Regions from separate parts of the Pseudoalteromonas sp. NZS11_1 genome, predicted to be linked through region 2. Evidence: predicted binding sites of a transcription regulator. Region 2 holds the regulator's gene; each other region holds the start of a gene.
What was found. Region 2 encodes LexA, which represses DNA repair genes until DNA is damaged. Its sites were predicted from a motif close to TACTGTATNNNNATACAGTA; they were not measured.
Positions count from the first base shown of each region.

Region 1: the regulator LexA is predicted to act here: its motif matches at 1,437-1,456, upstream of ruvC (crossover junction endodeoxyribonuclease RuvC).
Region 3: the regulator LexA is predicted to act here: its motif matches at 1,920-1,939, upstream of dinB (DNA polymerase IV).

Region 1 covers NZ_JADYXK010000004.1:51,253-54,467, forward strand. Annotated here, with positions in the region: gene I6F44_RS05035 (ABC transporter permease) at 1-1,374, shown strand, start outside; gene ruvC (crossover junction endodeoxyribonuclease RuvC) at 1,505-2,029, shown strand; gene ruvA (Holliday junction branch migration protein RuvA) at 2,032-2,649, shown strand; gene ruvB (Holliday junction branch migration DNA helicase RuvB) at 2,657-3,215, shown strand, end outside.
Region 2 covers NZ_JADYXK010000017.1:13,544-16,758, forward strand. Annotated here, with positions in the region: gene I6F44_RS12665 (hypothetical protein) at 1-369, opposite strand, end outside; gene I6F44_RS12670 (hypothetical protein) at 683-1,063, shown strand; gene I6F44_RS12675 (PaaI family thioesterase) at 1,064-1,504, opposite strand; gene lexA (transcriptional repressor LexA) at 1,672-2,289, shown strand; gene coxB (cytochrome c oxidase subunit II) at 2,773-3,215, shown strand, end outside.
Region 3 covers NZ_JADYXK010000001.1:427,716-430,930, reverse strand. Annotated here, with positions in the region: gene I6F44_RS01915 (M17 family metallopeptidase) at 1-725, opposite strand, end outside; gene dinB (DNA polymerase IV) at 855-1,907, opposite strand; gene I6F44_RS01905 (acyl-CoA thioesterase) at 2,587-3,021, shown strand; gene I6F44_RS01900 (aldo/keto reductase) at 3,031-3,215, shown strand, end outside.

The DNA of each region.
Region 1 (3,215 bases), on a different contig from region 2:
CTTAGAGTGCTGCGCCGTAACTTAGGTGACAAATTGGCAGTTAGTCGTGTGCATTTAGGAATGAGTGCGCTAACCGTGTTTTTATTAATGTGGTTATTCAGTAACAACATAAAAATAACGCTTATTTTGTTTATATCAACACTTGCGCTAATTGGTGTGTTGTTTTTGATATCTAAATTAATATTTGGTGGCGGTCGAAAATTAGGGCTTAAGCCAGGTAACAGTTGGTCGCTTGCAATTGCATCTATTCAAAAGCGTGCAAATGTGAACGCGGTACAGTTAATTAGTTTTTCATTAGCGATTAAATTACTGCTGTTTTTAGTGGTACTTAAAAACGACATGATATCTGATTGGCAATCGCAACTTCCTGCCGATGCGCCTAATGCGTTTTTAGTTAATATTACGCAAAATGAGCTTGAGCCAATTAATGAGTATTTAGCTCAAAAAGATATTCAGGTATCAGAGTTTTATCCCACTATTCGTGGACGCGTAAATGCGGTAAACGGCGAGTTGGTAGCACGTTCTGTATCGCTGCAAGACAACGAGAAAAAAGACGAAGAAGCACGTGCAGGTATTGGCCGCGAGCTAAACCTTACATGGCTTAAAGATGTGCCTGACCAAAATGAAGTAACACAAGGCACGTGGTTTGGTGAAAATGCGATGGCTGAAGCCTCAGTAGAGGAGTCGATGCTTGAGCGTTTAGATGTTGAGATAGGCGATACGCTTACATTTTTAATTGGTTCGCAATCGTTCGACGCTAAAATTACCAGTGTGCGCAAAGTTAATTGGGCCACGCTTAAACCTAACTTTTTTATTATTTTAAGCCCAGATGTACTTGCAGATTTTCCGGCGACGTATATTTCGTCGGTACGTATAAACCCAGATCAAAAGCGTGACTTTAGCCAGTTATTGCGTACTTACCCTACTATTACAGCGATTGATATTGACAACTTTGTTAAGCAAATACAAACAACTATTTCGCAAGTATCACTCGCCATTGGCTTTGTACTTGCCATTGTTGTGCTGTGTGGCGCGCTTGTACTTATATCGCAAGTGCAAGCTAGTTTAGGTGAGCGTATGCAAGAAATTGTAATACTGCGAACACTTGGCGCTAAAAGCCGATTGATTAAAAACGCGACCTTGTACGAGTTTTTATTACTCGGCGGTTTAGCTGGCTTAGTGGCTGCATTTTTTAGTGATATAGCGCTTTTAATTGTGCAGCAGCAAATGTTTGATTTAGCAGGTAAGTTACATCCGCATATATGGATTATTGGTCCGGTAGCTGGCGGTGTATTTGTGGCTGGTTTAGGCTATTTAATGATTGCCCGAACACTTAAACAAAACACCCAAGGATTAGTGCGTGCCCTAGGGTAAGTTTAAACTAACACGCTCCTGCAAATGCCCACCTAATACGTGGGCATTTTTGTTTTTCTTTGTACTGGTAATTTATACAGTGCTCTGGCATTATTAGCGTAATTTAAAAATAATAACAATGGAGCGCTGTTTGGCCATCATTTTAGGGATCGATCCTGGTTCACGTTTGACCGGATATGGCGTTGTTGCCCACCAAGGTTCTAAATTTACATACTTAGGCAGTGGTTGTATTAAGTTAGCCGATCATCCTTTTCCGGTTAGGCTTAAAATGATCTATCAAGGCATTACACAGCTTATTGAGCAGTTTTCGCCAGAAACCTTTGCCATTGAAAAAGTATTTATGGCGCATAACCCCGATTCAGCTTTAAAGCTTGGCCAAGCTAGAGGCGCGGCGATTGTTGGCGCTGCAATGGCCGACTTACCCGTATTTGAATATTCAGCTAGGCAAATTAAGCAAGCAGTAGTAGGTAACGGTGGCGCTGATAAAACACAAGTGCAGCACATGGTAAAAAATATTTTAAAACTACCCGGTACGCCACAGGCCGATGCAGCTGATGCACTTGCTATTGCGATTTGCCACGCTCACTCAGAACAAAATTTAATTAAACTAGCGGGTAGCGCAAGCAAAACCGTTAGAGGACGTTTAAGGAAATAACTATGATAGGCCGCTTAAATGGTATTTTAGTCGAAAAACAGCCACCAGAAATATTACTCGAAGTAAGTGGTGTCGGTTACGAAGTACAAATGCCAATGACCTGTTTTTACGATTTACCAAAAATTGGTGAAAACGCGATTGTTTACACCCACTTTGTAGTGCGTGAAGATGCTCAATTATTATTTGGTTTTAATAATAAAGTTGAACGCGCCTTGTTTAGAGAGCTATTAAAAGCAAATGGCGTTGGTCCAAAACTTGGCTTAGCTATTTTATCGGGCATGTCGGCAAAGCAATTTGTAAGCTGTGTAAATAACGAAGACTCAACGTCGCTTGTTAAATTACCGGGTGTAGGTAAAAAAACAGCCGAGCGTTTAGTACTCGAAATGAAAGACAGATTAAAAGATTGGGGTAATGATTTATTTACGCCATTTAGTGACAGCGCGGTAATAGAGCCGATGAGCGATGCGACAATTGCTAATAATGCAGCCGATGATGCCGTATCGGCATTGGTTGCGTTAGGTTATAAATTGCCACAAGCGCAAAAAGCAGTAAAATCGATAAGCAAGCCCGATATGTCTACTGAGGTTCTTATTAGAGAATCTTTAAAATCAATGTTGTGAGTAACCCATGATTGAAGCGGATCGCTTAATTGATGCGACTGAAAAAACAAATGAAGACTCTATAGATCGTGCAATAAGACCAAAACTTTTAGCCGACTACAGAGGCCAGCCTCATGTTAAGCAGCAAATGGAAATTTTTATTGAAGCTGCCCGAACCCGTGGTGAAGCGCTCGATCATTTATTAATATTTGGCCCACCAGGGCTTGGTAAAACCACGCTTGCAAATATTGTAGCCAACGAATTACACGTAAGTATTAAAACAACATCCGGCCCTGTACTTGAAAAAGCAGGCGATTTAGCTGCGTTACTTACTAATTTAGAAGAAGGCGATGTACTGTTTATTGATGAAATACACAGGCTAAGCCCGCAAGTTGAAGAAATACTGTATCCAGCAATGGAAGACTACCAGCTTGATATAATGATTGGTGAAGGCCCAGCTGCGCGTTCTATTAAATTAGACTTACCTGCATTTACGCTTATTGGTGCAACCACCCGAGCAGGATCGCTTACATCGCCACTACGTGACCGTTTTGGTATTGTGCAGCGATTAGAGTTTTATTCTGTAG
Region 2 (3,215 bases):
GTGTGCTTTAGCATTTGCGGTAATTTGTATTTTAGTTGGCGGCTCAAAAGGCCGGCCTGTTATACCGTTAAAGCTTTGCTGTTCATCTTTATTTATTACTGTAATTATAGGTGTGGTTAAAAAGTTCTCAAAAATTATTTGTGTTGGATTAACCACCTGAGATGCAATATCGTCAAGGGAGGCAACATAATCAGCCTGCGTAAATGGGTTATTAAGAGTACGTGTTGCAAGATGCTCCCCATGAACTTTATCAAGAGGGATAGCGCTCATGACTAAACCACCTAATAGCCAAGCTAAAATTTGTAATGCGAGCAAATAACCGAGCCATTTATGTAACTTGCGAGCATACTTAAATATTTTTTTATTCATGTTTTAGTCTTATTATTTTTAGAGGCTAGTTTATTACATTAATGGGATTAGTTACTGCGACATTTTGTCGCAGTTTAAACTATAGCTTACTGTAATCATTTAAAAATAAAAAAGATTACACTTAAATTGCTAACATGACTTATTTGTTTAATTGAGCTGAGTGTTTGATATCCAGCTAGCTTTAAACGCTAAAAAATACTTAAAAGCTGCGAAATATCTATATAAAGTGGTTAATAGAGCATAGTTGATTTGGTATAACGGTAAAACTGCGTTAAAGTTTGCAATGAAATTATTAGAGGATAAATACGAAACGATGTCGGAAATTCAATTTTTAAATGTAGATCTTGAGCTTGAATCAAAGCAAGATATTAGTTTGCTAGTGGCAGACTTGAAAAAAGTCGCGACGATTTTACATTATGACAAAGACGAATACCGTCAATTAGCGCGTATTGAAGCAACAGGTGTAGTAAACACGCCTGACAAAGCAATAAACCATATATGTGAGCTTATTGAATCGTGTTCGCGTAACGCGCTAAAACAATGGTTAAGCTGTTCACGTAGAACGTTTGATATTGGTTTTGAATCAGGCACTTCACCTAAGTGCTTTAATCAAGCCTTAGATGCAGATACATTACTACGTATATCTGCGATTGGTGCGGGTATGGAAATTACAATTTACCCAATCGAAAAGTAACTATCTTCGCTCTACGACTGCTGCGGTCATTTTTGATACGCAGCACAGCTCATTGCGGCTATTTGTAATTTTTATTTCCCACACTGAACTACGTTTGCCAATATGAAACGCTCTTGCCGTTGCTGTTAAAGTGCCGTTGCGAGATGCTTTTAAATGACTTGCGCTAATTTCCTGCCCCACGCAGTAAAATTTTGTAAAATCGACAACAAAGTTAGCTGCATAGCTGGCAACTGTTTCGGCAAGTACAACGTTAGCACCGCCGTGAACCATTCCCATTGGATTATGATGCTCAGGAATTGCCGGCATAGTGGCTACTAAGTAATCATCACCAATTTCAGTGACTTCTATTCCCATGGTTTTCATTAATGTTCCTTGGCCATCAATGCCTTGTTCTAACTGCTTGCACAGCTCTAAAGTGATGGGCTGGTACCAAATACTCATAATGACTCCTTTGCTTTTTTAATCATTTATAAATCTAGCTTTAGTTATATCCCTAAAATGTACACAAGTGAAATTACTTTGGCTATTTTAAGGCTTAATTTAAATTTGCGATTTTTATTTAACTGTATATACTCACAGTTAAATGTACTGTATGGAAAACCAGTTGTATGCGACCATTAACGAACCGCCAAGCTCAAATACTCGAACTAATTAAAGTTTTTATTAAAGACACTGGTATGCCTCCTACACGTGCTGAAATAGCGCAAACATTAGGTTTTAAAAGTGCCAATGCTGCTGAAGAACATTTAAAAGCACTTGCTAAAAAAGGCGCAATTAAAATGAAACCAGGTGCAAGCCGTGGTATTCAGTTAATTGAAGAAGAAGAGCCAGAACAATTAGGTTTACCGCTTATAGGGCGTGTTGCTGCTGGTTCACCTATTTTGGCGCAAGAGCACGTTGAAAGTCACTGCAAAATCGATCCATTAATGTTTAAACCGGCTGCAGATTTTTTACTACGCGTTAACGGTATGAGCATGAAAGATATTGGTATTATGGATGGTGATTTACTTGCTGTACATCGTACTCAAACCGCTGAAAACGGGCAAGTTGTTGTTGCCCGCCTAGATGAAGACGTAACTGTAAAACGTCTTGAGAAAGCGGGTCGTAAAGTATTACTTCATGCTGAAAACGACGATTTTGAATCTATTGAAGTAGATCTTGAGAATGAGTCTTTTAATATTGAAGGCTTAGCCGTTGGCGTTATAAGAAACGCTGATTGGATGTGACTTTAAAAATAGCTTTTAAACAAGCAGTTTTATAAATGCGTACTAATTAGTACGCATTTTTTGTTTTAAATTCGCACTAAAAATAGGGCATAAATAGCTCACTGACAATTTAAGCTGTAAATTTTTTTGCACTTATATTTTCCCCCTTCGAATGCGTTAAACCCCTTTGTTTTGCTCATCTTTTGAACTTCCTGTTACCTAGTTGGTTACTGATTTTTTATTAATTACTCAATATCACCTGATTGTTTTTTATACTAAAACTTGCTTGTTGTTCATTTTTTAGCTAATTATTAATGTGCTGAGCTAATAATAACTCACAGCTTTTTAGTTTTGAGAACACACAATATACACAAACACGTTGTTGGCGCAGCAAAACCAATCAATATTAAATGAGATTGACTAAAAAAATAAAAATAACGAATTGGCGTTTAAGCCGTATGCCTCTTCGCTTTGCATTCGCAATAGCATCAAAGGAGCCGTCACATGGGTAAACTGACCTCTACCTTGTGGCTTATATTATGTGTTTTTTCGCACCCAGTTTTGGCTAACAGCCAATACAATATGCGCAAAGGCGTAACCGATATAAGCAATAATGTATATCAGCTGCACATGACCATATTTATAATATGTTGTGTGATTGGGGTGATAGTGTTCGCAATTATGTTTTGGGCACTTATTCATCACCGCAAATCTAAAGGGGCTGTACCTGCCCAATTTCACGAAAGCACTAAAGTAGAAATACTTTGGACTGCAATCCCGTTTGTTATTTTAATTGCTATGGCAGTACCAGCCACTAAAACCCTAATTGCAATGGAAGATGCCAGCAAAGCTGATCTCACTATTAAAATTACAGGCTCGCAATGGAAATGGCATTATGAATATATGGGTGAAGATGTAGAGTTCTACTCTATTTTATCTACCCCGCA
Region 3 (3,215 bases), on a different contig from region 2:
TCTGGTACATATTCAAGCTTAACAACACGTGGGTGATGGCGCTCAACTGCATACGATGCACGAGCAACAGTGCTTAGCATTGGGTAGTTTTTATCAATAGCTGCAATATCATCAATTACGTCAACTGCAATGCTTGAGCCTTTAAATAAATCAACGCAGTAATCAGCAAAACGTGGTGGAGCCATACGCTCAGGTTCGGTGCCACATAAGTCACGCGCGGCATATTGGCCCGCAGCAATTGCATTAACAGCTTTAATTGTTTGCTCGCTTGCGCCAACTAAACCAATTTGAGTAATAGGTTCAATACTTTCACCGTGATATTCACGCGCTTCTAATGGCTGCCATAAGGCTTGGCAAGCGCCTAAATAAGCAACTTCTAAAGCATGCTGATAACGGCTATCGCCATTTAAATTTGGTAAAAATAATGCAGGGTTAACACTACCCGACGCTTTTGCTTCGTTAATTGCTAATTTAGCAGCATCAAAATAACGGCGTACATCGTCGTAATCTCTGTTTAACGGACCTGTTGGCGCAAGTACAACGCGTTTGTTTTCAATCACTAATAAAGTAACTTGTTTACCAATACGAGAATCAACTTTTGCTTGGTCTAAAATAGCATCACGTAATGAGTTATTTGGTAATAGAGAAAAGTCATCACTAATAATAATAAGCGCATCATGAGATGTGCATTCAAGGCTTGCACTAACCGCTTGAGGGTATGCCATAAATAAAGTCCTGTTAGAAAACATAAGCCCCTATTATCGTCGATTTAAATATTGAAGACCAGCAAGGTGCGATGAGCTAATTATACAACTTGCCAATAAATGGCAACTTGGGGTTACAGGCTTTACAGCTTAATCGAGAATACTCAGTTGGAAGTTTTGTTCTGGCTCGCTTTTAATGCCAACGCCTATGCCAAGTAACCTTACAGGTTGTTGTAGCCCTCGTTGATAGGCCTTAGTAAGGAGTTGAATAAATATTTCTGTGTTTAGCTCGTGGTATGCCTGATCGGCTGAGGTCACTACAAAATTTGCAAACTTCACTTTAACACTCAGCTTATTAATACGGTTTTGTAATTGCTGTTTATTAAGCCTTAAAACTAATTCGTCTAACAATTTTGGCAGCTCATCTAAGCACTCTTGCAAACTTGTTTTATTGTATTCGTAGGTATGCTCAACACTCAGCGACTTTCTGATGCGATCTGTTGATACTTTACCAACATATTCACCTGCACATTTTTGATAAAGCGACACACCAAAATTACCCACATGTTGCTGCATCCAGTTAACGCCTTTTTCACGTACATCCTTGCCGGTATATAAGCCTTTTAAATTTAGCTTTTCGAGCGTTACTTTACCCACCCCCGGAATTTTCCCCAGCGGTAATTGCGCTAAAAAGTCATCGACCTCATGAGGCAAAACGACAAATTGACCATTCGGTTTTTTTTCGTCGCTGGCTATTTTGGCAATAAATTTAATCGGTGCAATGCCTGCTGATGCAGTGAGCCCGGTGGCATTGTAAATATCGGCTCTTATTTGCTGTGCAATAAGTGTGGCACTGCCTTTACAAGCGGTGCTGTCTGTTACATCTAGGTAGGCTTCGTCTAAAGAAAGAGGTTCAACTAAATCTGTGTAGCGGCTAAATACTTCACGTATTTGATTTGAAGCTTCTTTGTATACAGCCATGCGCCCAGGGACAATAACTAAATCGGGGCATAATTGTTTAGCATGATAGTTCGACATAGCCGATCGCACGCCATATTCTCTAGCTATATAGTTAGCGGTTGAGAGCACGCCTCGTCGGCTATTGCCTCCAATAGCAAGCGGTACACATGCAAGTTTTGGATTATCTCGCATTTCTACTGCTGCATAAAAGCAATCCATGTCTATGTGAATAAACTTCTTCATCACCACAACAATAACTGGTTATTTATACAGTCATTATTATAGAATCAAATGTGATAAGCAAGCCTAGGGCCTGTTTATCTTTCGAGGTTAAATTTGCAGCAGTATGTTTGGTATTTAGGCAAGGCAGAGCCTATGTAGTGTGGTTATTCCCCATAAATAGGCGATAACGTAGCACAAATGCCAAACATACGCTGCCCGAAGGGTTCTGCCTAGGGGCAATTTACTCTTTGTTGCTCGGTTTTTACTTAGCCCACTAGGTCACAAACCTCGCGCCGCGATTAAATAGCCCCTAGATTGAACAAATTTTAATCCTGAAAGGTCAACAGGCCCTAGTTAGCGATTAAAAAAATCGCTTATTATCTTTTGATTCTTTATAACCGCGCAACCAAAACATAACCTCGAAAAAAAACCCCGCTAACATTAAAATAATAGCGCCTGATTCGTTACCCATTGCGTAACAGGTAAAAGAGGCTATAAATACCAAACAAGCTAAAAACCAATTAATTATATTCTGCATATTTCTACCTCTGTGTGTTTTTGTGTTTGTCTGTGCAATTTAACTGTAGACCTAAAATTAAATAGGTACAATCATCTTATAAAAAAACATGCCATTAATTACCTTGAGCTCGTAACCCCATGTTGATAATCTAAGTACTTTAAAATTAAGGGCCAATAAATAATGCAAACGTTTAAAGATCAGCACCCTATCCATACCGACATCACCGTAGCGTGGGCTGATATGGATGCACTACAACACGTAAATAATGTAGTGTATTTACGTTACTTTGAAATAGCCCGAATCGACTTCTTAAATAAAATAAATCTGTTCGATACAATAAGCCCTAATGGCGTGGGCCCGGTAATAAGCGAAAATAACATTCGTTATAAACGCCCAGTTACATTCCCAGATACGCTTACAGTCGGTGTTACTATTTCTGATATAAAAACAGACCGATTTGTTATGAATTACACCGTATTTAGTCACGCACAAAACGCTATAACAACCACAGGCACTTCAAAAGTGGTTATGTTTGATTTTGAAACAGGCCAAAAAGCCCTCATTGCAGAGCCTCTTTTATCGGCGTTAGTTAGCTACTCTCAAGACGAGCAATAAGGAATTCTCATGCAATACAGCCCACTTGGCAGCAGTGGTATTAACGTTTCAAGAGTATGTTTAGGCAGTATGACTTGGGGTAAACAAAATACTCAAAGCGATGCTGATGAACAAATAGCCTACGCGCTAGAGCAAGGCGTAAACTTTATTGATACAGCCGAAATGTATGCAGTACCGCCCTCTCCAGAGACCTA